4 regions of the Candidatus Sodalis pierantonii str. SOPE genome follow, and region 1 is predicted to be linked to each of the others. Evidence: predicted binding sites of a transcription regulator. Region 1 holds the regulator's gene; each other region holds the start of a gene.

Region 1 (7,376 bases):
GAGGGCAGCGCCTGCCTGCGGGCGAAAATCGATATGGCGTCGCCGTTTATGGTGATGCGCGACCCGGTGCTGTACCGCATTAAATTCGCCGATCATCATCAGACCGGCAACGCGTGGTGCATTTATCCGATGTATGACTTTACCCACTGCATCTCCGATGCGCTGGAAGGGATAACCCATTCGTTATGCACCCTGGAGTTTCAGGATAATCGCCGGCTGTATGATTGGGTGCTGGAAAATATCACCATTGATGTGCATCCCCGGCAGTATGAATTTTCCCGGCTGAATCTCGAATACGCCATCATGTCCAAGCGTAAGCTGAATCTACTGGTGACGGAAAAAATTGTCGAGGGCTGGGACGATCCGCGTATGCCGACCATTTCCGGCCTGCACCGCCGCGGCTATACGGCGGCCTCGATTCGCGAATTCTGCCGCCGTATCGGCGTGACGAAGCAGGACAATAATGTGGAGATGGCCGCGCTGGAAGCCTGTATTCGCGAAGATTTGAACGAGCGCGCGCCGCGCGCCATGGCGGTGATCGACCCCGTACGGGTGGTCATCGAAAGCCTGCCGGCGGGGCATGAACAGGATATCACGATGCCAAACCATCCCAATAAACCGGAGATGGGGACCCGCCAGGTCGCGTTCAGCCGCGAAATCTATATCGATCGCGCCGATTTTCGTGAAGAAGCCAACAAGCAATACAAGCGTTTAGTGCTGGGTAAGGAAGTTCGCCTGCGCAATGCCTATGTGATTAAGGCTGAGCGCGTGGAAAAAGACGCCCAGGGGCAGATCACCACCATCATCTGCCGCCACGATCCCGATGCGCTAAGTAAAGATCCCGCCGACGGGCGCAAGGTGAAAGGCGTGATCCACTGGGTATCGGCCACCCGCGGCGTCGCGGCGGAGTTTCGTCTATATGACCGGTTGTTTAGCGAGGCCAATCCGGCGGCGGCGGAAGATTTTCTCTCTACGCTGAACCCGGATTCGCTGGTTATCCGTCAGGGCTTTGTCGAAGCCGGCGTGCCGGCAGCCAATGCGGATGAACCTTTCCAGTTTGAGCGCGAAGGCTATTTTTGCGCCGACAGCCGCTACTCCAGCCCCTCCCATCCTGTGTTCAACCGCACCGTGGGGCTGCGCGACACCTGGGCCGCAAAAGCCGGGATGTGATCTTATCCCCCCCGCGCGGTGATCTTTCCGTTTCTGGCGCAGGGGGGAGCGGTTACGCTGCGCCGCTTATTCCTCTTTCTGCCCGCGCTGCAATGCTTTCGGCAAGTTTTCAAGCTTATCCAAGCTATAGGCGTGCGGATTGTGCCTGAGGCGTAGCTGATAATGGTTGGGCTTGTCGGCCCAGATGTAGCTGTTATCTAACGCATCGGCCGGCGGCGCATATTTGCACGGGATCACCTTGTCATCCACCAGTTGCTTAACGCGGGATGTCAACGCCTTGAACGCCGCATGCTTTTTTCTCTCGACGCTAAAATCGATCCAGGAATGCACCCTCCCCTCTGGGGCCCTATGGACGTTAGAGATGAGGGGCTCAGGGCCGTGCAGAGCGGCGTAAACGGTTTTGTCGTAGGGAACGAACGTGATACCCGTTGAGCGAAACGTGGGCAGGCCCTCATGATCGATTTGCGCATATAATGAGGGCCCTATCGCCGCAGGTGCGTGCCGTCAACGGCGAAGGTTTCGGCGGCCGCGGCGGAGCCTGGCTCGCCACTGCCGCGACGGGATCCCGCGGACGCCTGAGGGTCACCGGCGATGAGGGCGATTGCCTAGACGGGTATGCACCGGCCGCGGTATCGCGTTGCGGGTTGCGTAACCGTCGCGGCGGGGAGCCAGATTGCGTGGCCGGGTGCCTAGCGGTCGCGGCGTCGTGTTGGGCGTTTTTGCTGGGGCGCGACGGTGCGGGAGTAAGCAGGGTGGTGACGTTGGCAAGCGCCACATCAATACGCAAGGGGCGCGGGGATGCCGGGGGTGTGCTCCTCGCCGCGGTGGCTGGGCGTAACAATTTTGCTTGCCTTACGCCGTTGGGTTCAGACGTGAGCGGCGCTCGCGCGGCGGGAGACGCTTCCAGCGATGAGACAGCAGGGGTGTCTTGCAGGATAGGTTTCATCATCGGGATACCTGTAGGTCGACCAAAGACGTTAGGAGACAGCGTTACCGCTTCCAGGGAGGGCTCGGCGGGTAAGCGCTGTGAACGGATCCCTGCTCCCCTGTTTTTTTGAGGGCAGGGCCGGGCTAGGGGCTGATAATAATTTATCGGCATATAAGCCCACCGCCCAATAGCCTAAGAAGTTAACTTCTCCGCCGTCATCGGGTAAAAGGCTGATTCAGTACGGGAGAATAGCGGGGCGGTGGTATGACAAAACGGGGAAGTCAGGGGACGATGAAACCGTTAAACGGCGAAACAAACTAAACCCTAGGGCCGTGGCATGATGCCGCTCGTCAAAGAGAGGGACGAGGGCAAGGCGGTGTGGCGAGCGGGAGACATAATGGAACACTGAGACAGCACAAGCCTGTCTTGGCGGCAAGTAAGAAAAAAAGGGGCGTTATGCGGTGTAAAAGCAAGGCGAAAAAAACCGCCGGCGGCGGTTTCTCTTTATACGGTCGTGATTGTATGGCGGTAACGTGACGGCATAGGACGGGTGTCAGAATTTTACGACGTGCGGATCATCTATATCATGCAAGGTTTCATCTTCACGGCAGTCGTCTTCCGCGCAATGGCCATAAAGATAGAGGCTGTGGTTGGTCAGTTTGATATTGTGCTTTTTCGCGATGTCGCGCTGGCGCGCCTCGATAAACTCATCGCGAAATTCGATGACCTTGCCGCAATCCAGGCAAATAAGGTGATCGTGATGGTGTTGCTGGGTGAGCTCGAAAACCGATTTGCCGCCCTCAAAATTGTGGCGGGTGACAATGCCGGCGTCATCGAACTGATTGAGTACGCGGTAAACGGTGGCCAGCCCGATTTCCTCACCCATGTCGATCAGCTTTTTATACAGATCTTCCGCACTGACGTGGTGGCATTTCGGGTCTTGCAACACTTCCAGGATTTTGAGCCTGGGAAGGGTCACTTTCAGGCCGGCCTTCTTTAATGCGATGTTATTGTCAGTCATGCGGGTTTGGTCCTGTTACTTGATAATCAAGTTATAAGCGAACATAGCCTATAACAATCGTCGGCCCGAAAAATGTATCACTGTCTCATTATAGAGCTCGCGGTCAGAAATGAAAAAGAGACTCATTTTCATTATAGCCCACTCAGCGAGTAAGGACTATGTTACCTCTTTAGGTTTAAAAAATCATACAAAGTGTGGTGCCATTGTACTGCTTTGGCGAAAAAAAAAAATTTACAAAATTGTAGCTATCAATTTGAAAGGAATTATTTATCAAGCATACAATGCGGCGTCATGCCGTCCGGGGAGGCCGGACGGCGGTAAGGCGTTAAGCCAAATTCATCTCTTCGCGAACCTGTTTGACCCAGCCGTCGACGCGTTCGGCGGTAAGCTCGGGCTGGCGGTCCTCATCAATGGCCAGACCAATAAAGTGGTCGTCGTCCGCCAGCCCTTTGGACGCCTCGAAATGATAGCCGGCGGTAGGCCAATGGCCGACCAGCGTGGCGCCGTGGGGTTCAATAATGTCCCGCAGGGTGCCCATCGCGTCGCAGAAATACTCCGCGTAATCTTCCTGATCGCCGCAGCCGAGCAGCGCAACTATCTTGCCGCTGAAATCGACATCTTCCAACGTGGGGAAAAAATCATTCCAGTCGCACTGCGCTTCGCCGTAATACCAGGTCGGGATACCCAGCAGCAGCCGGTCGTACTGTTCCAGATCTTCTTTGCTGCTTTTGGCGATGTCAAAAACATCAGCAACATCGGTACCCAGTTGCTTTTGGATCATCTTGGCAATATTTTCGGTATTGCCGGTATCACTGCCAAAGAAAATGCCTACACTCGCCATGAATATCAAAACCTCATAAAAATTAAGGGTATGCCCAATCGTCAACCTTAAGCTGATAAGGGCAATGATAGCAGACCCTCACTTAAGGAGATACCTGCCGGCGGGGACTTTTTGCGTCAATTGCGCCCGCCGTGCCGTGGCCGGCGTGACGTGTACGCCGCAGGTACAAAGGCGCGCCGGCGTGATGCCTGTGCCATAGATGAGCGGCAGGCAGACGCGCGGCCTGCTTCACGGCCAGCGATCGGTCTGCTTACTGCCTGTGCCACAAATGACGCTCCACTGCCGCGGGACCCCTCCTTCAGCCGGCGGGCCGCTGGCGCTCAAGCTCCACCAGCAGGATAAGTTCGATAAGCTCACTGCGGGAAATATCCCGCTGATCGGCCAGTTTATTCAGCGCATCCACCGCCTGCGCATTGATTTTCAACTCCACTCGACGCAGCCCGCGCACTTTATCGCGCCGCAGCTGGTTACGCTTATTGATTCTGAGCTGCTCATCCCGAGAAAGAGGACTGGTTTTCGGCCTTCCCGGGCGGCGTTCATCCGTAAATAAATCCAGCGTAGTGCGGTCCGTTTGTTCTTTTGCCATAGTTGATGAAGGGAATATGCAACCGTAAGCGCCGGGGTCGCCGGCGGCTGGCCTGAGCCCTGGCCGGCGTCCTCCGTAGCGTTAGTTTCACTGGTCCCTGGAGGTAGCCGGCATCCAAAAACCCGTCATCTTACCCCAGTGAAGCGGGTGGCGACAATGGCTAACAACTGCCGCGTCCGGCTTATGCTTCCGTCAGAAAACGCGCGACGGCGCGCACTACCGCCTCCGGTTTTTCGGCATGCACCCAATGGCCGGCGCCGGCCACCACATGGGCGCGGGCGCGGGGAAATTGCTGGCGGAGAGTCTCGTGGTAGCGGTCATCCAGATAGGGGGAATTACCGCCGCGGATAAACAGTATCGGCCCCGGCCAAGGGGGCAGTGTTCGCCAGCCGATAATGTCGGCGTAATTATGCTGGATGCTGTCAAGAGCGAAACGCCATTGTCCCTGATCAAACGATTTCAGTAGAAACTGAATGGTGCCCGGATCGTCAATATCCTGTTCCATCAGCCGCGCGGCGTCGCTGCGCTGCGTTATCCCAGCCTCGCTGACGCGCGCCAGGGCGGCGAAAATGGCGTCATGGCGGCGGACCTGATAGGCCACCGGCGCCATATCGATCACCACCGCCGGCGCAATGCGCGCCGGCGCCAGCGCGCAAAGCGTCATTGCCACCTTGCCGCCCATCGAATGACCGATGACGATACAGCACTCAATAAGCAGCGCGTCCAGTAACGCCAGCACATCCCACGCCATTTCGTCATAGCCCATGGTGGGGGCGCGGGGGACAGGCCGTGGTTGCGCAAATCAATTTGCAGCGTGCGATGATTTTCACCCAGGGGACGGGCCAGTACGCCCAAATTATCCAGACTGCCGAACAAACCGTGGATCAGCACCACCGGCAGACCCTGTTCCGGCTGGCGCGCCGCCTGCAGCCGATAGTTCAATTTCATAGCGCTCCTTTTGCTGCGGATAAAAGCTATAGCCTAGCATGAGTTTGGCGCCGCCAACGCCGCAATGGGAAAAAAAGGTGGGTGCGCGGGCGGGCCGATCGCCCGGGCAGATTCTGACTTTTTCACCGCAACGGCGGTTGGTGCTGTTCGTTGCCCGGGTTTAACTTGTATAATCGGGGCGATTGATTTATGTGGAAATTAACGGATTACAATGAAAACTATTGAAGTCGATGAAGATCTTTATCGCTATATTGCCGGCCATACGCAGCACATTGGCGAAAGTGCCTCTGATATTCTGCGCCGTATGTTGAAGTTCACCCCCGGCGTTGACCAAGCGTCAACTCCCGCACCGGCGGTGACTTCTGGGGCAAAAGCCTCAGAAAAATCGGAATCTGTTCGTCCACTGCCCGAGAGGGTTCGCGCAATGCGTGAATTATTGCTCTCAGACGACTATGCTTTGCAACGCAAGATAGTGGATCGTTTCATGCTGGTGTTGACCACCCTGTACACCTTGTCGCCGCAGGCCTTCGCCGCGTCTACCGAAACACTGCACGGCCGTACCCGCACGTATTTTGCCGGCGACAGGCAAACGCTGCTGCAAAGCGGCCACCAGACCAAACCCAAACAGGTGCCCGGTACGCCTTATTGGGTCATTACCAATACCAATAGCGACCGCAAACGGAGCATGATTGAACATATTATGCTGGCGATGCAGTTCCCAACGGAGCTGATAGAAAAAGTTTGCGGCACTCTTAAATTTAATTGACTAGCAACGGAGAAGTGCCGATGGCCAATCACCCCCGCGCCGGGCAGCCCGCTCGCCAGAGTGATTTAATCAATGTGGCACAATTAACGTCGCAATATTATGTATTGCGGGCCTGAGCCGGGCAACAGCGCCCAGGCGGTAAAGTTTGGCACCTCGGGACATCGCGGCAGCGCCGGGCGCCATAGCTTCAACGAAGCCCACATTCTGGCCATTAGTCAGGCTATCGTCGAAGAGCGCGCCAAGCAGGGTATCAAGGGGCCTTGCTACGTGGGTAAAGATACCCATGCGCTCTCCGAACTGGCGTTTATCTCGGTGCTGGAAGTGCTGACCGCCAACGGCGTGAACGTGATTGTGCAGGCGGATAATGGCTATACGCCGACGCCGTCGATTTCCAATGCCATCCTGAGCCACAATCGCGGCGGCGGCGCGCAGGCCGACGTCATTGTTATCACGCCTTCCCATAATCCGCCAGAGGATGGCGGTATCAAATACAATCCGCCCAACGGCGGGCCGGCCGACACTAATGTCACTCGGGTTATAGAAGAGCGCGCCAATGCGCTTTTGGCGGATAATCTGCACGACGTCAAACGCCTGACGCTCGACAAAGCCTGGCAAAGTGGTCATATCCACGCCAAGGATCTGGTGCAGCCCTATGTTGAGGGATTGGCCAGCGTGGTGGATATGCCGGCCATTCAACGCGCCGGGCTGAAGTTGGGCGTCGATCCGCTGGGCGGCTCCAGCATCGCCTATTGGCAGCGCATTGCCGAGCACTACCGGCTGGATTTGACGTTGGTCAATGAAGAGATCGACCAGACGTTCCGCTTTATGCATCTCGCTCATGACGGCATCGTTCGCATGGACTGTTCGTCGGAATCGGCGATGGCGGGGCTGTTGGCGCTACGCGATAAATTCGATTTGGCCTTCGCCAACGATCCGGACTATGACCGGCACGGTATTGTCACCCCGGCGGGCTTGATGAATCCGAACCATTACCTGGCGGCGGCGATCAACTATCTGTTTCAGCACCGCCCTCAATGGGGCGATGAGGTGGGCGTGGGTAAGACGTTGGTGTCTAGCGCCATGATTGACCGGGTGGTTGACAGTCTCGGCCGCCGG
Region 2 (7,376 bases), 1.2 Mb from region 1:
AATTCTGCTGCTCGACGCCGACGATCCAAAGGCGAAACCGCACAGGTTTTTTCCGCGGCGGCACGATCACGAATATTCATTGGATCATTATCAGGGCCACTTCTACATCCGCTCCAATCGCGACGGTAAAAATTTCGCGCTGTATCGCGGCGAAACCGGTGAGGAAAAACTCTGGCAGGAGTTGATCCCGGCGCGCAAGGACGTGGTACTGGAAAGCTTTACGCTGTTTCGCGATTGGCTGGTGCTGGAGGAGCGCCATATGGGGCTCACTAGCCTGCGCCAAATCCGTTGGTCGACCGGTGAAGAAAAGGGCATCGCGTTTGATGATCCCACCTACGTGACCTGGCTGGCGTACAACCCCGACCCGGAAAGCGCGCAGATGCGTTACGGTTACTCCTCCATGACGACGCCGATGACGCTATTCGAGATGAATCTGGATACCGGCGAACGCAAGCTACTCAAGCAGACGCAGGTGAAAAACTTTCAGGCGGACCATTATCGTAGCGAACGGCTCTGGATCACCGCCCGCGACGGTGTCGAGGTGCCGGTGTCGCTGGTTTACCGCAAGGATTTGTTTAAGTCGGGCTGCAATCCCCTGCTGGTTTACGGCTACGGCTCCTACGGCAGCAGTATGGACCCGGACTTCAGCGCCAGCCGGCTGAGCTTGCTGGATCGCGGCTTCGTCTTTGCCTTGACGCACATACGCGGCGGCGGCGAACTCGGCCAAGAGTGGTACGAGGACGGCAAATTATTCAACAAGATGAATACCTTCAACGATTTTATTGACATCAGCCACGAACTGTTGCGTCAAAGGTATGGCGATGCCGAGCAGGCCTTTGCCATGGGCGGCAGCGCCGGTGGGCTGTTGATGGGGGCGGTCATCAATTTGGCGCCGGAGCTGTTCAAAGGTGTGGTAGCCCAGGTACCCTTCGTGGATGTGGTGACCACTATGCTGGATGAATCCATTCCGCTGACGACCGGCAAATATGAGGAGTGGGGAAATTCACAGGAAGAAGCCTTCTATCATTATATTCTGCAATACAGTCCCTATGACCAGGTACGTGCGCAGGCTTATCCTCATTTGCTGGTCACCACCGGCCTGCATGATTCGCAGGTGCAGTATTGGGAGCCGGCGAAGTGGGTCGCTAAACTGCGTGAAATGAAAACCGACGATCATCTGCTATTGCTGTGCACCGATATGGACTCCGGCCACGGCGGCAAATCCGGTCGCTTCAAAGGCTATGAAGGGGTATCGATGGAATATACCTTTTATTCTGGCGCTGGCCAAAGCCGCCGGCAGCCCGCCGACGGGGCCCGCTTAACCCGTGAGAAAGCGGCGTCGTGCAGCTTTATTCCCCGGTATGTCCCTCGGCATGGCGGTGTGCTTCGCTGGCCGCCCCGGAGAGATGGTAGTTGAGGCTATAACGCAGGTCGGCGGATAAATCGCGCAAATTGGCCAGCAGCCAGTGGAGATAACCGGGGTCATCACGGGCGATCTGCGCCAGCGGCTGGCCGCGGTACTTACCGAATTTCAGGCTGGAGAGTAACGTGGCTGCATTACTTATTGCCACCATCTTGCCACCATCTCCTCGGGGCTCCAGCCGGAACCCTGCCGTATCTTCATCAACAAGGCGGCGGTGACGTAGCAATCGTACAACGCCCGGTGGGGGTAGAGCTCCGCCGGCGGCGCAACCTGCAACTTAAGCGCATAACGCAGATATTGATTGCCGTACTTGATACCGGGGTACAATTTGCGCGCCAGTTTCAGGGTGCAGATCCACGCACCGTTCATCTCCGGCAACATCCGCCTGTCGAAGGCGGCATTATGCGCGACATAATAGGCGCTGCCCTGGCAACGGCCAATAACGCGCGCGATGCGCGGTTTATCCGCCACCATCTCTTCGGTGATATGGTGAATAACCATCGCGTCCAGTCCAATGGAGCGTCCCGGATTCACCAGATCGCTCATAACATTGCTGATGCCCGTATCGCTAAGGTCCAGCGAGGCGATTTCCACGACGCCTGCGTCAAGGCCGCAGGTCTCAGTATCGATCACGCGAAAGGTCATAATAGGTCCTGTGCTGGCAAAGTTGCCTTATTATGACGCCTTAAGCGGCAATAAAAAACCCGCTGCGAGGGCGGGTTGATAGGAAAGGAAGCGGCGAGGCATCACACAATGTCGGCAGGCGCCTTTTTGCTGCGCTTTTCGGTACGCTTTTCTTCCGGGGTTTTCAACGGTTTCTTCTTGGTATCTTTTTTACGATCCATTCCCTTACTCATAATGACCTCTCAGTGGCAGACAGGAAATGCTGGATTTATTAACTGCTGATTGTCGGTCGTTGGCAACACAAATTGTGCTATTTCGTGCCGAAACAGAATGACGGGCCTTGCGGTGCCGGGACCGTCAGCGAAACGCGGCGCAGGGTGCGCCAGTTATCGCGCGACGCATGCCGCCGCGTGATAGTAGGCCGCGCGCGTCCGGCAATTGAACGCACATGCGGCAAAACGGAAAACGCGGCATAACCTTCACGTCGCCATTAGCAATTCGGGCGCATAGGCGAGGGGGTTTACCCCCAGGAATAGACGGCGATGAGACACCACATTGTGGCACAGGGCGCGCAGCCCTCTGCTTGGGGAGGATTACTTGCGCGCCTCGTAGGGGAGGCGGGAGAAGTTGAGTGAAGCCTGCCGGTAGAAGGTCACGCGGGTACGGAAATAGTCGCGTAACTGCGCGGGTTGGTCCCGCTCCACCTGTTCCGCCACCACCGACATGTTATAGCGCTCTTTGAACGCCACGGCAGACGCCGCCAGGTCGACGTTGATTTTATCGCGCGTTGGCTCATCAAGGGTGGCTAAATTGTACGTCATCGTGACTCCTCCCGGTTCATTGCGGTTCGGCGTTCAAAATAAAGCAGCCGGCGACGGTTTGCAAGCCACCGGAGGGAAGGGGTGAATAATAATCGTTTCTATTACGTCTTTGGCATCTTTGCCGTGGCGATACAGAGTGGCGGGGGAAATAATGGTTAATTAAGAATGCAAATAATAATCCCTATCAATTCCAAGCGAGGAATAATTATCACTCCCTGGTGCGGAAGAGTGAAATTATCGCAGGTCATTGAATTTGAATGATTTTAAATTATCCGTCTATTTCGGAATAAGCCGGTTTGTTTTTCCCGGTGATGTTGGCATAATAGCGAGAATAAATCACCTGCACATCCCATAAAGACGCCAGACAATGTTAAAAAAATGGCCAGCAAGCTAAATGAACAATTAAATCTCGAATTCTTTTCCGCCAATCTCTATTTGCAAATGAGCGCATGGTGTAATGACAAAGGATTAGAGGGCGCTAGCCAGTTTTTCAAAACCCAGTCCAGCGAAGAGATGGATCGCATGCGCCGCCTGTTTGATTATCTCAATGACACCGGCACCATGCCGGTACTGGGGGCTATCGAAGCGCCGTCGGTTGGGTTTCCTTCCCTGGCCGAGCTGATCAAACTCGCTTATCAGCATGAGCAAATGATTACGCAGAAGATTAACGAGCTGGCCCATGTCGCCATGACGCTGCAGGATTATTCCACGTTCCACTTCCTGCAGTGGTATGTCGCCGAGCAGCACGAGGAAAAAAGATGTTCAAGTCAATCCTCGACAAGCTGGCGCTGGTGAACACCGACGCCAGCGGCCTGTTCTTTATCGATCAGGATTTCAAGAAAATGAATGGCGATAACAGCGTCGACACCACGATGTAAGCGCCTGTCTCTGCTGATGATTTCTCCCGTCCGCCCCTGCATTACCGCCGGGGCGGACGGGTGCGTTATCCTCGACTTCACCTGCCTCAGCCGCTATTATTTGCTCGCGCTCATGTCAGCGGGATAGCCAGCCTTGCCCGAACCTACAGGCCTTTTTCGCCGCTGGCGGTAATGGCTATGCAGTGGATCCTGCCGTCTTGTTTCCCGTCGCCATGGCGTTTATTCCGACATTTATCTACTTAAGGAAAGCCACTAATGTCAATGCAACGTATTGCCGCGCCGGTGTACGCGCTGGCGTTATTTGCCGGAGCGATATTGTGCGCGCCGCGGGCAGAAGCCCATGCGCATCTCAAGACGCAATATCCCGCTGCCAATGCCACCATGACGGATGCGCCGCAGGCGCTTACCCTGACCTTTACCGAAGCGATTGAACCCGCTTTTAGCGGCTTAACGTTAACCCGCAAGGATAACCAGCCCGTGCCGACCGGGCCTATCAAGACCGATTCGGCCAATGCTACCCAAATCATCGTTCCGTTTAAGCAGCCGCTGACCGCCGGCGAATACGTGGTAGCGTGGCATGTGGTTTCGGTAGATGGGCATAAAACCCAGGGCAGCTACTCCTTCAGCGTCAAATAAATGGCCTCGTTGTTGGCCTGGTTCGCGGCCTGCCGTTTCATTCATTTTGCCGCGCTGATACAGCTCGCCGGCGTGTTGCTGTTCAGTGAACGTCTGGCGCCGCCCGCGCTGCAGCCTCTGCTGCGGCGCGCATTCCGGCGCAGCCAAAGCGGTTTGGCGCTCGTGGGCCTGCTGACGGCCATCGCGCTACTGGCGCTCCAGGCGGGACTGATGGGGCAGGGGTGGCCGGATACTCTACGATTGGAGGTGTGGCGCGCGGTGCTGCATACCTCCTTTGGTCAGGTATGGTTCTGGCACCTGATGCTGGCGCTGGCGACCTGCGGCGCGACGCTCGGCGCGCCGGCCTCTCCCTGGCGTTACCCGCTGTTATTGATGTTGTCGATGGCGGCGCTGCTCAGTCTGGCGTTCACCGGTCATGCGGCGATGTATGACGGCTTACGCGGTGTGGCGCAGCGCTGCAACCAGATGCTGCATCTCTTGGCGGTGGCGGGATGGTTGGGGGGACTGTGGCCACGGTTGCTAACGCTGCGCTGGCTTAGGCGCGCGCGTTTACGCGCCGGCGCCTTGACGGCATTGATGGCCTATTCCCGCAGCGGTCATGTGTGGGTGGCGCTGGTAATCCTCACCGGAGTACTGAATACTTTCTTGGTTCTGGGGCATTGGCCCCTCGAGCTGGGACAGCCCTATTCGCGTATGCTGCTCATCAAGACCGCCGCCGTCGCTGCCATGGTAATGCTGGCGTTAACCAACCGCTACCGGGTTGTCCCGACCATGCGCACTGACGAACCCCGCGCCATTAAACGGTTGACCCTGTTGACGCTAATGGAAATCGCCTTGGGCGCGCTGGCATTGTTGTTGGTCAGCGTATTTGCGATGCTCGAACCCCAATAAGTCACGGCTACGGGCCGTTAGGTTATAAGCAGGTTTATCATGAAAAAACGATCGGTTGTTGTCGTCCTCGTATTGCTGGCCTCGCAGTACGCCAGCGCTATGGAGATTATCACCCTAAGCAAATTCCAATACGGTAAGCAGTGGGCGTTCACCAAAGAAGAAGTGCAGCTCATGTGCCGCCCGAATCACGCGCTGTGCGCCCTGAATATGAGTACGTTGATGCAATACCCGTTGAACGAGCAAGCCGAACAGCAACGAAAAGAAGGCCATGTCCACGCACAGCCCATTGACACTATTTTGCTGGATGATCCCGACCGGCCAGGGCAGAAAATGAGTATCGCGCCTTTTGTCGAGCGTGCCCAGCAGTTGTGCGTGGACAAAGCCGTACCCTAACGGTGAAGGTTGGGAAGAAATCGCCAAAGTGCAAAGGTTAAGCAACTGAAGTGTGTCTGTTATCACAGAGTTAAACTTTGATGACAGAATATGCGCGCAATGGCGCCTCGGCGGTGGAAAAGCGGGGTCTGCGCTCTATACTTAAGGCTGTAGGACGTTAAAAGCCTACGAAAAATGCCACTTTTGACCCTGTACACGATTCTGTGTAAATGCCTTTTCTCAGAAGTGACCGTCCAGGCGGTGTCACCGAACTCGATAATAAAGCGGCTCATTGCCATGCGCCAGTCCCTCAAAGGCATTGTCCATTTCTGTGAGGCCGCCTGTATCGCCAGCCACACCACCTTTTTCACTGCGTCGTCGATCGGGAACACCTTGCGCTTTTTGATGGCATGCCGGATCACGCTGTTTAACGACTCGATGGCGTTGGTCGTGTAGATCACCTTGCGGATATCCGTTGGGTAGGCAAAGAACGTGGCCAAATTGGCCCAGTTTGCCTACCAGCTTCGACTTATTTGCGGGTAGCGGATGTCCCAGGCACTGGAGAACGCTTCCAGCGCCTGCAAGCCGGCTTCTTCCGTAGGGGCCTGATAAATAGCTTTCAGGTCGCGGGTGACGGCCTTGTAGTCCTTCCAGGAGACGAACCGCAAGCTGTTGCGCACCATATGCACGATACACAGCTGGAGCCGCGCCTCCGGATACACCGCGTTAATAGCGTCAGGGAAACCTTTCAGCCCGTCTACGCAGGCGATAAGGATATCGTTCAGGCCGCGGTTTTTCAGCTCTGTCAGCACGTTCAGCCAGAACTTTGCGCCTTCATTTTCGGCCAGCCACATACCTAGCAACTCTTTCTGGCCTTCGATGTTGATGCCCAGCGCCAGGAACACAGATTTGTTGATGATGCAGCTGTCCTGCCGGACTTTTAGAACGATATAGTCAAGATAAACAATGGGATAGACTGCATCCAGAGGCCGGTTTTGCCATTCAACAACCTGCTCCATGACCGCATCGGTGACCTTTGAGACCAGCGCCGGCGAGACATCGGCGTCATACAGCTCTTTGAACGCGGCGGCGATCTCGCGGGTGGTCATCCCTTTGGCGTACAACGATAAAATCTGGTTATCCATCCCGGTAATCCGGGTCTGGTTCTTCTTCACCAGTTGCGGTTCAAAGGAACCGTCACGATCGCGCGGAGTACGCAGCGCCAGCGGGCCATCGCCAGTGGTAACGGTTTTTGTGGAATAGCCGTTGCGGGCGTTGGTCCCCGGTTTAGGCTGATTTTTATCGTAGCCGAGGTGATGGGTCATTTCGGCATTGAGAGCTGCTTCGACGCCGATTTTTTTCAGCAGCCGATCGAAGTGACTGAGATCTTCAGGGGTTTTGAGATTTTTGGCCAGTTCGTTAGCCAGAGCCTGCAACTGTTTTTCGTCCATAAATTAACCTGTTTTTGATGTTGGATTGAACATATCAAAATCAGGCAAATACACAAATTTCTAAACAGGCTCTTAAGCATCCCTCTCCAGCGAGGTTGATCTTCTCACCATAACGGTTATTGTGCTCTCTCTAGCGGTTGTTTTACTCATTTCAGTGGTTATTGACCCCCTCCTAAGCCAGTCACAGCAAGGCTTTGCGGGCTACGGGGATCTTATAGGATCTCTTTTTGATCTTATCATGATCTATTTATAGGATCTGACCTGTGGAAAACGGGAATAA
Region 3 (7,376 bases), 2.2 Mb from region 1:
GGACCCAGCAGCAGGCAGGATAAACGTGCTTGTGAGTAAGCGGGCAGGATTTTACCGGAATTACCGGCGCGGGGCAAACAAAACCCGGTCAGCCGCGAAATTCATGGGCGCTGCGGCGCGCAGGTGTAAGGGCAGAAAACGCAGCGCAAACAGCCGTCGCTGCGCCGGCGTGTGTAGGCGGAAACGCTCGCCGACGTCGGCGCCGTCCTCATCAAAATAGGTGACCTGTAGCCATTCCCCCTTCTCATCCTGGCCCGCGCGCAGCGACATGCCGCTGCAGCGCAGCACCAGCGCATTTTTCAAACGCAGCGCGGCCTTAAGCATATCGTCCGGGTCCAGCAAAATCCGCTGGCAATGATGGCAGCGGCGGGCGGCGATATCGTTCTGGGCGTTGCAATCGGGACACAGTTTAAAACGAAAACGATAATCGCACTGCTGGCGCGCACCGCTTTCGTCCTCGAGCCAGCCCTGGCAACGACGGCCATAATGTTCGATAATCGTGCCATCGCCGGCGGTTTTGCCCCAAAACAGATTGGCGAAACCGCAGGCGGGACAGAAGACCTGGACCGGTTTTGTCTGCCCGACTTCCGGCGAATAGAGATCGTGTCCGTTCCCGGCATGATCCAGGATCAGGCACGCGGTTTTGCCGGGATAAAGGCGCAAGCCACGGCCAACGATCTGTTGATAAAGACTTACCGATTCCGTCGGGCGCAGGATGGCGATGACGTCAACGTGCGGCGCATCGAAACCGGTGGTGAGCACCGACACGTTGACCAGGTAACGCAGGCGCTGCGCGCGGAAGGCATCAATGAGGCGATCGCGCTCGGCGGCGGGCGTCTCGGCGCTGACCAGCGCCGCCTGATCCGGCGGCGACAGGTTGAGAATTTCGTCGGCGTGCTCGACGGTCGCGGCAAAGATCATCACCCCCCGTCTGGCGGCGCCGTAATCGCGGATCTGCGCGACAATCAGCGGCGTGATGCGGCGCTGGCGCTGCAATTCGCCGTTGAGGTCGACCGCAGGATAGTCGCCCAGCGCGTTGGGCGAGAGGCGGCTGAAATCGTAATGGCGCACCGGCATATCCAACCGTTCGGGCGGCACCAGATAGCCATGCTTCACCATATAGTGCAGCGGCAGTTCAAAGATGCAGTCGCGAAAGAAACAACGCTCATCGCCGCCTACCCTCCCGTGGTAATGAAAATGATAAATCCATCCCTTGCCCAACCGGTAGGGTGTCGCGGTAAGACCGAGAACGCGCAGCCCCGGATCCCCACCTCGCGCAGATGGCGGATCACCTGCTGATATTGGCTGTCGTCATCCCCGAGGCGGTGGCATTCATCGATAATCAGCAGCGAGAAAGGGGTGGAGAACGCAGCCAGATTGCGCGCGACGGATTGTACGCTGCCGAAAACCACCTTGCCGGCGCTGTCGCGCAGCTTCAGGCCGGCGGCGAAGATAGCCGCATCCAGCCCCAGGGCGCGGTATTTTTGCGCATTTTGCGCCACCAGCTCTTTCACGTGCGCCAACACTAGGACACGGCCGCGCGCCAGGCGCGCCAGCTCGGCGATGACCAGGCTTTTGCCGGCGCCGGTGGGCAGTACAATCAGTGCCGGCGTGCTGTGGCGGCGAAAGTGCTCGACGGTGGCCTTGACCGCTTCTTGCTGATAGGGGCGAAGCGTCAGTGCCATCAGCGCCGCACCGTTCCTAATGGAAGCGGAGAGGGGAAATTGATCGTGATAATCGCTGTCTTCATAATGAAATAGGATGGAAGCTAATAATTCAAGTGGATGCCCGCTAGGCGCGGCGGGCAAGCCCCGGTATACTCATGGCATAAACAGCAACGGCTGTTCCGCCTGCGCGTGGGGCTGACGTTTTTTCAGCCGCGGCGGCTCCCCAGCGAGGGTGCCGCAATCGCCAAGCGCTTCCCAAGATTACAGGCAAAACAACGTTAATGCGACTGGACAAATTTTTATCTCAACAGCTGGGCATCAGCCGGGCCCTGGTGGCGCGCGAGCTGCGCGCCAAACGCGTCACCGTGGATGACGAGGTGATTCGGCAAGGGGCGTTCCAGCTGCTGCCTGAACACCAGGTGCGCTTTGACGGCAACGTGCTGCAGCAGATTCTGACCGCGCGCTATTTCATGCTGCACAAGCCCCAGGGTTATGTCTGTTCCACGGACGATCCCGATCATCCCACTCTCTTGTATTTCATTGATGAACCGGTGCCGGATAAGCTGCACGTCGCCGGCCGGCTGGACATTGATACCACCGGTCTGGTGCTGCTGACCGATGACGGGCAATGGTCGCACCGGCTAACGTCGCCGCGGCATCATTGCGAGAAAGACTATTTAGTGACGCTGGAACAGCCGCTGGCGACGGAGACCGCCGAGCGTTTCGCCGCCGGGATAATGCTGCGCGGCGAAAATCTGCCTACCCGTCCCGCCCGTTTGGAAGCGCTTTCGCCGCAGCGGGTCCGTCTGACCCTCAGAGAGGGACGCTATCACCAGGTTAAACGCATGTTCGCCGCGCTCGGCAATCGGGTGATAGCGCTGCATCGTGAGCGAATCGGCGCCATTGTGCTGGATGCGCATCTTCAGCCGGGGGAATACCGCGCGCTGACCGCCGAAGAGATCGCCAGTGTAGGTCTGCCGACGGATTGAATCATTAAAACACTGAATCAGGCTGATGAAAGGAGTATGGAGAGTGCATCCCGAACGTAAAAAACATATCGGTATTGTGGTGATACTGGGACTGTTGTCCATGCTAATGCCGCTCGCTATCGATATGTATCTGCCCGCATTGCCGATTATCGCGGCGGAGTATGGCGTCAGCGCCGGCAGCGTGCAGATGACGTTGAGCGCCTATGTGCTCGGCTTCGCTATCGGCCAGCTGTTCTATGGCCCGATGGCTGACTGTCTCGGTCGCAAACCGGTCATTATGTTCGGCACATTCTGCTTTGCGCTGGCCGCGGCCGCCTGCGCGCTGTCGCAATCGGTCGAGATGTTGATTTATATGCGCCTGCTGGTGTTATTGAGCTGGCACGCGATTTTCTGGACGATCGGCCTGGCGGCGCTGGTGGCGACGATATTGGTGCTGGTGTTTATTCGCGAAACGCTGCCGCGCGAACGGCGGCAGAAGTTTCGCCTCAGCACCACCATCGGTAATTTCGGCTCGCTGTTTCGCCACAAGCGGGTGTTCAGTTACATGCTAGCCAGCGGTTTCTCGTTCGCCGGCATGTTTTCCTTTCTCAGCGCCGGGCCGTTTGTCTATATTGACCTCAACGGCGTGTCGCCGCAGAACTTCGGCTACTACTTTGCGATCAACGTCGTATTCTTGTTTATCCTGACGCTTATCAATAGCGGCTTTGTCGCGCGTTTCGGGGCGCAAAGCATGTTTCGGCTGGGCCTGACGATCCAGTTTGTCACCGGTCTTTGGATGATAGCGGTGCTGGCGCTGCATCTCGGTTTCATTCCGCTGGTGGTTGGCGTGGCGCTATTTGTAGGCTGTGTGGCTATGGTGACCTCGAACGGGATGGCGGTGATCCTGGAAGATTTTCCGCATATGGCCGGCACGGCGTCGTCGCTGGCGCGGGCACGCTGCGTTTCGGCGTCGGGGCGGTCATCGTCGCGTTGCTGTCGCTGGCGACGTTCGATAGTGCCTGGCCGATGGTGTTTTCCATGGCGGTTTGCAGCAGCGTCGCGCTGCTGTGCTATCTGTACGCCAGCCGTCCGCGCAAGAGCAAAGTACGGCTTTCGCTGGGCTAATAGACGCCTTCGGCTGGCGCCCCGCGCCAAGCTGGCTTGCGATCCGCCTGACGCGGCGGCGCTGACCAGCGCGTTGCCCTTGACTCACAAGGGAGTGCTATTCGCCTCGCCCAGGCCTCATCCGGGCGCATGGCCGGCCCGCGCGCGGCGGCGGCCATCGCCGCCAATTCCGCTGTTTTTCCTTACTTTCCGTAGGAATTGAGCGCGGCAGCAAAGTTGCAATTTTGCCGACGGTCACCTTGTTTTTCATAATAGGTAATGATAATCAATATCGTTCTTATTTGCGTTTGTTTACAATGGTCTGCCCTGGAGGCGGATGAGGATAAATGATGTTTGTACCGTTTCTTATCATGTTCAGGGAAGGGCTTGAAGCGGCGCTGATTGTTAGCCTCATCGCGGGTTACCTGAAAAAAACCGGACGCGGTCAATTGTTGACAAGGGTGTGGCTCGGTGCCATCACCGCGGCGCTGTTGTGTCTGGCGCTGGGGCTGGCGATTAACGCCACCACCGGTGAATTTTCGCAAAAGGAACAGGATCTGTTCGAGGGCATCGTAGCGGTTATCGCCGTCGCCGTATTGATCTGGATGGTACTGTGGATGCGCAAAATGTCCCGTTCGGTGAAAAATCAGCTGGAAATGGCGGTGGACCAGGCCCTGGCGCAATCCCAGCGTCAGGGATGGGCGCTCACCGGCATGGTGTTTTTTGCCGTGGCGCGTGAAGGCCTGGAGTCGGTGTTCTTCTTGCTGGCGGCGTTCAGCCAGGACGTGGGCATCGCCGCGCCGATCGGCGCGGTATTGGGTTTGGCCTGCGCCATCGCGCTGGGCATGGTGATGTACTGGACCGGTATCCGGTTGCCGCTGGCGGCCTTTTTCAAATGGACCAGCGTGTTTATTTTGTTTGTCGCCGCCGGGCTTGCCGCCGGCGCGATCCACGCGTTCCATGAAGCCGGGTTGTGGAACGGCTACCAATCAATCGCCTTTGATTGGAGTCAGGTGCTCTCGACGCATACGCTATTCGGCACGCTTTTGGAAGGCCTGTTAGGCTACCAGGAAACGCCGACGGTCAGCGAGGTGGCGGTATATTTGCTTTATCTGGTACCGGCGCTGATTTTGTTTTTCCTGCCGTCCCGGCACTCCCGGGCGGCGACGCTCGCCAAATAAGAAATTTTTCATCAGCCGCAAAACATCAGGATAATGTTATTGTAGCGATGCAATCAATTCTGGACTAATTTGCAAACAATTCTGGACTCCCATAACCCCTAAAAAATGGCTATTTTGGACAGTCCAGAATTGTTTGCAAACAGGAAATCAGGCGAAATTACGAATGACCAACTCGCGTCTACTATGACGGTTCTTGCCTAATGAGTATTTTAGGTCAACAACGTCGATATGAAGGTTTTTGAAGATGAGCCTCATTTCTGGGATATCATTAACTGAAATCACCATTCTTCCTGCTATTGAATGAGCAAGGCTATCAATGATGCTGTATTGTTCCAGGCCAAACGCTGCGCCATAGCCTTGAGTCTTCCAGTAAGGTGGATCAAGATAGAACAATGAGTGTGGCCTATCATATTTTTCAATACAAGCCTGCCACCCAAGATGCTCTATGGCTGCATGGGATAAACGCAGGTGAGCCTGTGATAGCTGTTCTTCGATTCTTAAGAGGTTCAATGACTGTGATCGCACAGCCGAAGTACCAAAGTTCTGCCCGCTCACTTTGCCACCAAATGTGAGCTGCTGAAGACAGTAAAAGCGGGCGGCTCGCTGTATATCGGTCAGCTGCTGGTTCCGGTCACATCCGATCACTGATTCCGATTTCACCCGATCACTGATTCCGGTCGCCCGATCAGCGATTCCGATTCTGTCCGATCGCTCATCTTCTGTTCCGCCATACTCTGGAGACTTTTAGCTTCCGGGGGCATGGCATGGCACGTAAAAAGAAGAAAGCGAGAACGGAAATGTGCATCTATATTAATGTTTTACGTATGAAATTCGAGCAGCGTCGCTCGAATCGCACTATCGCAGCAGCGCTCGGCATAGGCTGTACTACCGTGCACGATATCCTCGGCCGATTCACGGTAGCTAACCTGTGTCTGGCCATTGCCGGTGGAACTGTCCCCCGTCGACCTCGACCGCCTGCTCTATCCCGGCAAATCCGGAAAAGTTATCAATACTTTACCCAGCTGGCTTGATATCGATACCGAGTTAAGCCGCAAGGGCATGACCAAGCAGCTGCTCTGGATGGAATATCAGTCCGCCGTGGGCGGTGATGCCCTCGGTTACTCACAGTTTTGTGCACTGTTCCGTGACTGGAAAAAGAAGCAGCGGCGTTCCATGCGCATGGAGCACAAGGCTGGCGAAAAGCTCTTCATCGACTTCTGTGGCCCCACCGTACCTATCGTCAACCCTGCGACCGGTAGCGTACGCCAGGTCGCTATCTTCGTCGCTGCCATGGGCGTGTCAGGCTATGCGTATATCGAAGCCTGCGAAGGCCAGGATATGGCATCGTGGCTCAACGCCAATAGCCGCTGCCTGCACTTCATGGGTGGGGTTCCGGAGCTGATGATACCTGATAATCTGCGCAGCGCTGTCAGCACCCCTGACCGCTATGAGCCGGTCATAAACCAGAGCTACCAGGCGCTGGCAAATCACTATGAGACAGTGGTGCTACCGGCGCGCCCGAGAAAACCGAAAGACAAGGCGAAGGCAGAATCAACTGTGCAGCTGGTAGAACGCTGGGTTTTGGCCCGGTTGCGTAAACGTAGGTTCTACTCGCTGGCCGAACTCAACCAGGTGATACGAGAACTCAATCATGAGTTGAATCTGCGCCCCGATGCGTCATTACGGCGGACAAAGTCGCCTTGAACGCTTCGAGCAGCTGGACAAACCGGCTCTTGGGCCTCTACCGCCCACACAATGGGAATACAGTGAGTATCTCGTTGCCCGAGTGGGACCTGATTACCACATAGACTACGGCAAAAACTGGTACTCGGTGCCGCATCCGCTGGTTGGCGAGCGCGTTGACGTCATCGCCACCCAACGGCTGGTGCAAATCCACCATAAGGGCGTCTGCGTGGCTACGCACCTTCGCAGCGATAACGCCTATAGGCACACGACTCAGGCGGCGCACATGCCGGCTAACCATAAGGGGCAGCGCCAGTGGACGTCGGAAAGGCTGTGCAGTTGGGCGCTGTCGGTGGGTGTGTGCACACTGAAAGTGGTCGAGTCCATCCAAAAGAGCAAAGCCCATCCGGAGCAGGCTTACCGCTCCGTGCTGGGGCTACTCAATCTGCAACGGCGCTATGAGACGACGCGACTGGAGAAGGCCTGCGCGCTGGCGTTGGAGAAAGGGTGCATTAACCGCTCTTTCATAGCCAACGTATTGAAACACGGTCGTGAAAGTGAGGTCACCCAGGACGGAGCCGGCGTATCAATGCTGGTTCACGAAAACCTCCGAGGTCCGGACAGTTATCACTAAGGAGAATAAATATGGATACACTGTTAATGGCTCTGCGAGAGCTGAAGTTGTCGGCAATGGTCCAGGCGTTGGAGACGCAACGCGAACTCCCGGGGAGTTATGGGGAGCTGAGGTTCGAGGAGCGGTTGTCGCTGATGGT
Region 4 (7,376 bases), 2.1 Mb from region 1:
GGTTGCCGGCCTGCACCGCTTCGCCATCGACATCCACGGCCCGACATCGGTGCCCTGTCTAATTAGTAGCGTGGTGGCGGGGGTGGTCTCTGGATTGATTCATCTGCGGGTCACGAAAGAACGCCGATGGAGCTTGGGGATCCTGGGCGCCATGCTGTGTGAGTCTCTCACCATGCTGTTGGTAGTGGTTTGGGCGGAGCCTACCTCGTTGGGTCTGGATATTGTTGCCAAAATAGCTGTGCCGATGATCCTGGGGGCGGTCAGCATCGGCATGATTGTTTTACTGGTGCAGGGCGTTGAAGATGAAAAAGAGGTGATAGCCGCGCGGCAGTCCAAACTGGCGCTGGACATTGCCAATAAGACGCTACCCTATTTTCGCCATATCAACAGTAAATCCTTAACCCACATTTGCGATATTATCCGCGCTTTGTTGAATAAATCCGAAATTTGTGACGACTTCCTCCCTATCAGGGCGATTGTTACATGATGCGGACGCTGTTTGGCATTCCTAACAGCGTGATCCGGTTAAGCGCTTTGACCATTGCCATAGCCTCACCTACCTGCGCGTCATAGTCATGCAGACTCAGATGACCACCCAGAAGTGTTTTAAACCGGAACATGGCCGTTTCAGCCAGTGAACGCCGGTGATAACCTACTTTCTTTTTCCAGGTATCGTTATTGCCGCTCAGATGCTGATTTGCCACCGTATGGTTACGCTCATGGTATCGAGTTGGCCAATATTGCGCACCACTTCGCGGTGGGATAAGCGGCTTTATTTTTTCCTCAGCAGAGCATCATGACAGTAACGCGTATCGTAAGCACTGTCAGCCGATGCTTCCCTGATTTTCCGGTGGGTTTGGTTAATCAGCCCGGGCAGCGCCTGCGCATCTGTCGTACCGCTTAGCGATAAATCGGCACAGATAATTTCATGTGTCACGCTATCTACTGCCAGATGAAGCTTGCGCCATACTCTGCGCCTCTCAGCCCCATGCTGCCTGACTTTCCATTCGCCTTCGCCGAAGACTTTCAGGCCGGTGCCATCGATGACCAGGTGTGAGATTTCGCCGCGGGTTGGCGTTTTTATGCTGATGTCGACGGTTTTTGCTCGCCGGCTGACCAGAGAGTAATCTGGGCAGCGCAGCGACAGCCCCATCAGTTTAAAAATCGAGTCAACGAAACCCTGTAACGCCCGGAGCGAAAGGTTAAACACGCGCTTTATCATCAGAACCGTGGTAATGGCCATATCGGTGTAGTGAAGCGGCCGGCCACGATGTTCAGGTAGTGTACTCTCAGTCCATGCAGCAATGGCTGACTCATCAAGCCATACTGTCAGGTCCCCCCGCTGCCTGAGCGCATTGTTATATGCGGGCCAGTTGGTAATTTTAAACTTTTGCTTTGCCATGGGGACCTGATGTTGAAACGAATGTAGTGATCAGAGCCGCCAGTCACCTAAAAGTTCGATTTATTCAACAAAGCCGGGCTTTGGCACAATTTTGGCGATGCCACCTTGTTGGACACCAGCCGCCAAATGCTGCGTCATGCCTTCGGTCTGGGCATTACCCATTTCGATCTCGCCAATAATTATGGTCCACCGCCGGGATCGGCGGTGGAAAACTTTGGCCGGCTGCTGCGCGAGGATTTTACGCCCTACCGCGATGAATTGATTATCTCCACCAAGGCGGGCTACACGATGTGGCAGGGGCCTTATGGTGATTGGGGATCGAAGAATATCTGGTGGCTAGCCTGAACCAGAGTTTGCGGCGCCTGGGGCTGGATTATGTGGATATTTTCTATCATCACCGGCCGGATCCGGACACGCCCCCCTGGAGGAAACCATGGCGGCGCTGGATCTCCTTGTGCGCCAGGGCAAGGCGCTGTATATCGGTCTGTCGAATTACCCGGCGCCGCTGGCGGAGCGGGCATTCGATCTGTTGCGTGAACTGGGCACACCCTGTCTTATTCATCAGCCGAAATATTCGATGTTCGAGCGCTGGGTGGAACTTCAATTATTATCCAGTCTGGCCAGCCATGGCGTCGGCGCAATCGCCTTTTCGCCGCTGGCGGGCGGAGTACTGACCGATCGGTATATTAACGGTATCCCGGAAGACTCGCGCGCCGCCAGCCAGAGCGTCTTTCTCTCCGGCGCGCAGTTGACCGAGGAGAAGATGGCGAAAGTTCGCCGCCTCAACGCGGTGGCCGCCGCCCGAGGGCAAAAATTGGCGCAAATGGCGCTGGCGTGGGTGCTACGAGGCGATCGGGTCACGTCAGTGCTGATTGGCGCCAGCAAAACCGCGCAAATTGACGATGCGGTCGCCATGTTGTCCAACCGGCAATTTAGCGAGCGTGAGCTGGCCGAGATCGAGGCCATCCTGGCCTGATCTAATGCCCCATGGTGGTGCCGATCAACAAGTAGATATTCAGCGTGACGACCACCGCCACGATAAGCCAGCCCAGCGTGTTAATGAGCGGCCTATTAACCAATTCGTTCATCAGCTGGCGGTTGCCGGTGAAGACCAGCAGCGGCACGAGCGCCAGCGCGATGCCGAAGCTGAGCAGCACCTGGCTCATCACCAGGATGCGCGTCGGATCCAGCCCCAGCAGAATGACTACGAACGACGGCAGCATGGTTATCACCCGCCGCAGCAGCAGCGGGATATGGAAATGCACAAACCCCTGCATCACCACCTGGCCGGCCATCGTGCCTACCACCGTGGAGGAGAGCCCCGCCGCGACCAGACTCAAACCGAACACCGTAGCGGCGGTATGGTTGAGCAACGGTGACAACGTCAAGTAGGCTTCATCCAAATCGGCGATACCGGTATGTCCGCTGAAATGGAACGCCGCCGCCGCGGTCGCCATCATCGCCAGATTGACGAACCCGGCAATCGTCATGGAGATGGCCACATCCAGTTTAGTGGAAGAGTAACGTTCGGCGCAGCTGCCCACGCGGCTGTTCTGGGTTAGCGAGGAGTGCAAATAAATCACGTGCGGCATGATGGTGGCGCCCAACACCCCGGCGGCCAAGAATACCGCTTCGCCGTTGGGCAGCGTCGGCCAGAGCATGCCGGCGCCCAATTCGCTCAGCACCGGACGGGAATAAAACAACTCGGCGATATAGGCGGCGGCGACAAACAGCAGCAGGCCGCCTATCACGACTTCAAGCGGTTTTTGCCCGCGATTTTGCAGCATCAAGATTAAAAAGGTGACAACGCCGGTAATTATCGCGCCCTGAAGCAGCGTTACCCCCAGCAGCATTTTAAAGCCGATGGCGGCGCCGATAAATTCCGCCAGATCGGTGGCCATCGCGATGATTTCCGCCTGTACCCAATAGACCCAGACCGCCGGACGGGGAAAACGATCGCGGATATGTTCAGCCAGATTCTTGTCGGTGGCGATCCCCAATTTGGCGGACAAAAGCTGAATCAGCATCGCCATAATATTGGCCCATACCACCACCCACAGCAGCCGATAGCCAAAACTGGCGCCGGCTTGAATATTTGTAGCGAAATTACCGGGATCGATATACCCAATCGCGGCGATAAAAGCCGGTCCGAGTAGGGAGAGCTTTACTTTTCTCGCTGCACGATTGGCGTTATCCGCAGCACGGCTGTCCACCATAGTAATAAACCTTATCAACTAACATGTTTATGAGAATATACAAATGATAATGATTATCAAGTGCATTTATAGCGATTCTGCTTATCTCTGCGATAGCAGCTATTAATGCACCGCATGTCCCACGGTCGGACGGCCCGGGCTCAACGTCGTTTCACCTTGACACTAAAAGTATAGCACAGGCTATGTTTTAGCCTAGCACAGATCTTAACCTTTCGATCCTAATAATTAACAAAAATGCATAAAATTTCGAATGTGGACGATAGCCGCGCAGGAGAGAAAGAGGATTTTGCTATATTTGCAACTTATAACTCGTTTTTACCTGCCCCGTTACATAGAATGAGCGGCGAATTCTGCCTACCTTATTTTTGGAGCAACTATGTCCCGCATTTTGCACTTTGTCCTGGCACTCGCCATGGTGGCGATCCTGGCAATGTTGGTTAGCCGCGATCGTAAAAGCATTCGCGTGCGTTTTATTATCCAGCTGTTAGCGATTGAAATTTTACTCGCCTATTTTTTCCTCAATTCCCACATTGGTCTGGGCTTCGTGCAAGGTTTCTCCGCCCTGTTCGATAAGCTGCTGGGTTTTGCCGCCGAAGGTACCGGTTTCGTGTTCGGGAATATGAATAAACAGAGCCTGGCGTTCTTCTTCCTGAACGTCCTTTGCCCGATTGTGTTCATCTCGGCGCTTATCGGCATCCTGCAGCATATCCGCGTGCTGCCCTTCGTTATCCGCATCATCGGTACGGTGCTGTCGAAAATCAACGGTATGGGCAAACTGGAATCGTTCAACGCCGTGAGTTCGTTGATCCTCGGCCAGTCGGAAAACTTCATCACCTATAAAGATATCCTCGGCAAAATGTCCGAACGGCGCATGTACACAATGGCCGCCACGGCGATGTCGACGGTGTCCATGTCCATCGTCGGCGCTTATATGACCATGCTGGCGCCCAAATATGTCGTGGCGGCGCTGGTGCTGAATATGTTTAGTACCTTTATCGTTCTATCTTTGCTCAATCCCTACCGGATAGAAAAAGAAGAAGATTTGCAGATGAGCCATCTGCACGAAGGACAAAGTTTCTTTGAAATGCTGGGCGAATACATCCTCACCGGGTTTAAAGTGGCGATTATCGTCGCGGCGATGCTTATCGGGTTTATCGCGCTGATCTCTGCCGTTAACGCGCTGTTTAGCCTGCTGTTCGGCATAAGTTTTCAGGGCATCCTCGGTTATATTTTCTTCCCGTTCGCCTGGGTGATGGGCGTGCCCGCGCACGAAGCGCTACAGGTAGGCAGCATTATGGCCACCAAATTGGTGTCGAATGAATTTGTGGCCATGATCGATTTGCAGAAAGTCGCCGGTGAATTATCGCCGCGCTCGGTGGGGATTCTGTCGGTGTTCTTGGTGTCGTTCGCCAACTTTTCATCGATAGGCATCGTCGCCGGCGCAATCAAGGGCCTGAACGAGCATCAGGGCAACGTGGTCTCCCGCTACGGCCTGAAACTGGTCTATGGCTCTACGCTGGTCAGCGTGCTGTCGGCCGCCATCGCCGGCCTGGTGATTTAACGCCGCTCCTGCCGCGTGAGATGCACTCCGGCCTGTCGGTCGGGACGGGTCAGCCTGGCTGGCCCGTTTTTTTCCTGAAGACGCCCGGTCCAGACGTAAAAAAACCGGCCGAGGCCGGTTTTTTTTATTGGTGGAGCTAAGCGGAATCGAACCGCTGACCTCTTGCATGCCATGCAAGCGCTCTCCCAGCTGAGCTATAGCCCCGTACACATGATGTCGTCTCTGGTGGACGGGGCGCATGATATGAATTTCAACAAACTCTGTCAACGGCTAAATTCGCCAAACGGGTCAAACGCTGAAAAAGCCGTCAAATCAGCGCTGACGGGCCCTTTATTGCGCTCGCTGGGCGATAAAATCCAGCGCCAAATCGATGCGCGCCAGAGACCGCGACTGACCTATTGCATGCACGGTAACATCAAGGGCCGGGGACTGACCGGCGCCGGTTACCGCAACGCGCAGCGGCATACCCACTTTGCCCATGCCCACCTGCAGTTCCTCGGCCGTTTGTTCAATGGCCGCATGCACCGAAGCCGGCGTCCACTCGTCGAGCGCCGCCAGCTTGGCGCGAACCGCCTGCAGCGCCGGGGCCGCCACCGGGCGCAAATGCTTCTTGGCCGCATCGACATCAAATTCGCTGTCTTCGTAGAAATAGCGGCAGCTGGCGGCTATCTCTTTGAGGGTTTTGCAGCGCTCGCCGAGCAGTTTCACCAGCTCCGCCAATTGGGGCCCGGTACGGGTATCAATCCCCTGCTGCTCAATATGCCAGACCAGATGCGTGGCAACGTAGTCGGCCGGAAGATCATTGATGTAATGATGATTAAGCCACATTAGTTTTTCGGTGTTAAACGCGCTGGCGGATTTGCTTACCGCGTCAAGGCTGAATAGCCGCTTCATGTCGTCGACGCTGAAAATTTCCTGATCGCCATGGGACCATCCCAGGCGCACCAGATAGTTCAGCAGCGCTTCCGGCAAAAAACCGTCATCGCGGTATTGCATGACCCCCACCGCGCCGTGGCGTTTGGAAAGCTTCTTGCCGTCGTCGCCCAGAATCATCGAAACATGGGCATAATCCGGCACCGGCGCGCCCAGGGCCTTGAGGATATTGATCTGCCGCGGCGTATTATTGATATGGTCCTCACCGCGGATGACGTGGGTTATCGCCATATCGTAGTCGTCCACCACCACGCAGAAATTATAGGTGGACGATCCGTCGGTGCGGCGGATTATCAGATCATCGAGCTCCTGATTGCTGAACTCAATAGGCCCGCGGATAAGATCGTTAAAGACCACCGAGCCGTCCTGCGGGTTGCTAAAACGCACCACGCAGGGTTCATCCGCGGCGTGTTGGTCGTGGCTGTCGCGGCAGCGTCCGTCGTAACGCGGTTTTTCGCCGCGGGCCATCTGCGCTTCGCGCAGCGTCTCTAGCCGCTCTTTGGAGCAATAGCATTTATAAGCGGTGCCATGGGACAGCATATCGTCAATGACCGCGTTATAGCGGTCGAAACGTTTAGTCTGAAAATAGGGGCCTTCGTCCCAGTCCAAGTTGAGCCAGTTCATACCGTCCATAATGGCCTCAATCGCCGGCGGCGTTGAGCGCTCAAGATCGGTGTCCTCAATGCGCAGCACGAATTCGCCGCCCAGATTGCGGGCGAACAGCCACGAATAGAGCGCGGTACGCGCGCCACCAACATGTAAATAGCCCGTAGGGCTGGGCGCAAAACGGGTTTTAATTTTCATCAGCTACATTGCCTTCATTACGCATGGCGAAGAGCCGGAACGGCGCTTCCGACCCATAATAAAAAGTGGGGAATAGTCTACCACTTAGGGCCGAATCCTCAACGCCTGTCCTCATAGGGGCGGTTTTTTCACGCATCATGGCGCAAAACCGCCCGGGATGGCTAAATTTAATACGAACACGCAAATTCACGGGAAAAATCGTTGACTCATTGCGGCGGTTCCCTATAATGCGGCTCCACACAGCGGGGGTGATTAGCTCAGCTGGGAGAGCACCTCCCTTACAAGGAGGGGGTCGGCGGTTCGATCCCGTCATCACCCACCAATTCTGACGTCTTTAAGTGGGTCGTTAGCTCAGTTGGTAGAGCAGTTGACTTTTAATCAATTGGTCGCAGGTTCGAATCCTGCACGACCCACCACTTTCCGTTTTCCCTTTCTCCGTTTGCCTGTTTGTAGTCTTTAT

What was found. The regulator Fur, encoded in region 1, represses iron uptake genes when iron is present. The targets are predictions, from matches to a motif close to ATAATAATGAGAACNACTATCAA.
Region 2: a site for Fur is predicted at 3,034-3,056, ahead of SOPEG_RS09610 (DNA polymerase III subunit theta). Genes of this name have one in related genera too.
Region 3: a site for Fur is predicted at 4,019-4,041, ahead of efeU (iron uptake transporter permease EfeU). Genes of this name have one in related genera too.
Region 4: a site for Fur is predicted at 3,656-3,678, ahead of SOPEG_RS15785 (Nramp family divalent metal transporter). Genes of this name have one in related genera too.

The regions. Positions count from the first base shown of each region.
Region 1 covers NZ_CP006568.1:672,615-679,990, forward strand. The annotation lists gene glnS (glutamine--tRNA ligase) at 1-1,170, shown strand, start outside; gene SOPEG_RS03555 (hypothetical protein) at 1,237-1,500, opposite strand; gene fur (ferric iron uptake transcriptional regulator) at 2,652-3,119, opposite strand; gene fldA (flavodoxin FldA) at 3,445-3,960, opposite strand; gene ybfE (LexA regulated protein) at 4,259-4,546, opposite strand; partial or broken gene SOPEG_RS03580 (alpha/beta fold hydrolase) at 4,728-5,422, opposite strand; gene SOPEG_RS30735 (hypothetical protein) at 5,336-5,536, shown strand; gene seqA (replication initiation negative regulator SeqA) at 5,706-6,260, shown strand; partial or broken gene pgm (phosphoglucomutase (alpha-D-glucose-1,6-bisphosphate-dependent)) at 6,281-7,376, shown strand, end outside.
Region 2 covers NZ_CP006568.1:1,877,579-1,884,954, reverse strand. The annotation lists partial or broken gene SOPEG_RS09620 (S9 family peptidase) at 1-1,270, shown strand, start outside; partial or broken gene exoX (exodeoxyribonuclease X) at 1,350-2,068, opposite strand; gene SOPEG_RS09610 (DNA polymerase III subunit theta) at 2,641-2,868, opposite strand; partial or broken gene ftnA (non-heme ferritin) at 3,247-3,746, shown strand; gene yobA (CopC domain-containing protein YobA) at 4,008-4,382, shown strand; gene copD (copper homeostasis membrane protein CopD) at 4,383-5,273, shown strand; gene SOPEG_RS09590 (YebY family protein) at 5,313-5,666, shown strand; partial or broken gene SOPEG_RS09580 (IS256-like element ISSoEn2 family transposase) at 5,886-7,096, opposite strand.
Region 3 covers NZ_CP006568.1:2,985,608-2,992,983, reverse strand. The annotation lists partial or broken gene radD (DNA repair helicase RadD) at 118-1,685, opposite strand; gene rsuA (16S rRNA pseudouridine(516) synthase RsuA) at 1,949-2,656, shown strand; partial or broken gene SOPEG_RS15060 (Bcr/CflA family multidrug efflux MFS transporter) at 2,682-3,760, shown strand; gene efeU (iron uptake transporter permease EfeU) at 4,090-4,920, shown strand; gene SOPEG_RS15050 (DNA adenine methylase) at 5,068-5,580, opposite strand; partial or broken gene istA (IS21-like element ISSoEn3 family transposase) at 5,685-7,237, shown strand; gene istB (IS21-like element ISSoEn3 family helper ATPase IstB) at 7,249-7,376, shown strand, end outside.
Region 4 covers NZ_CP006568.1:3,135,223-3,142,598, forward strand. The annotation lists partial or broken gene SOPEG_RS15765 (LytS/YhcK type 5TM receptor domain-containing protein) at 1-424, shown strand, start outside; partial or broken gene SOPEG_RS15775 (IS5 family transposase) at 480-1,402, opposite strand; partial or broken gene SOPEG_RS15780 (aldo/keto reductase) at 1,478-2,378, shown strand; gene SOPEG_RS15785 (Nramp family divalent metal transporter) at 2,380-3,618, opposite strand; gene SOPEG_RS15790 (NupC/NupG family nucleoside CNT transporter) at 3,995-5,179, shown strand; tRNA gene SOPEG_RS15795 (tRNA-Ala) at 5,308-5,383, opposite strand; gene gltX (glutamate--tRNA ligase) at 5,510-6,916, opposite strand; tRNA gene SOPEG_RS15805 (tRNA-Val) at 7,163-7,238, shown strand; tRNA gene SOPEG_RS15810 (tRNA-Lys) at 7,257-7,332, shown strand.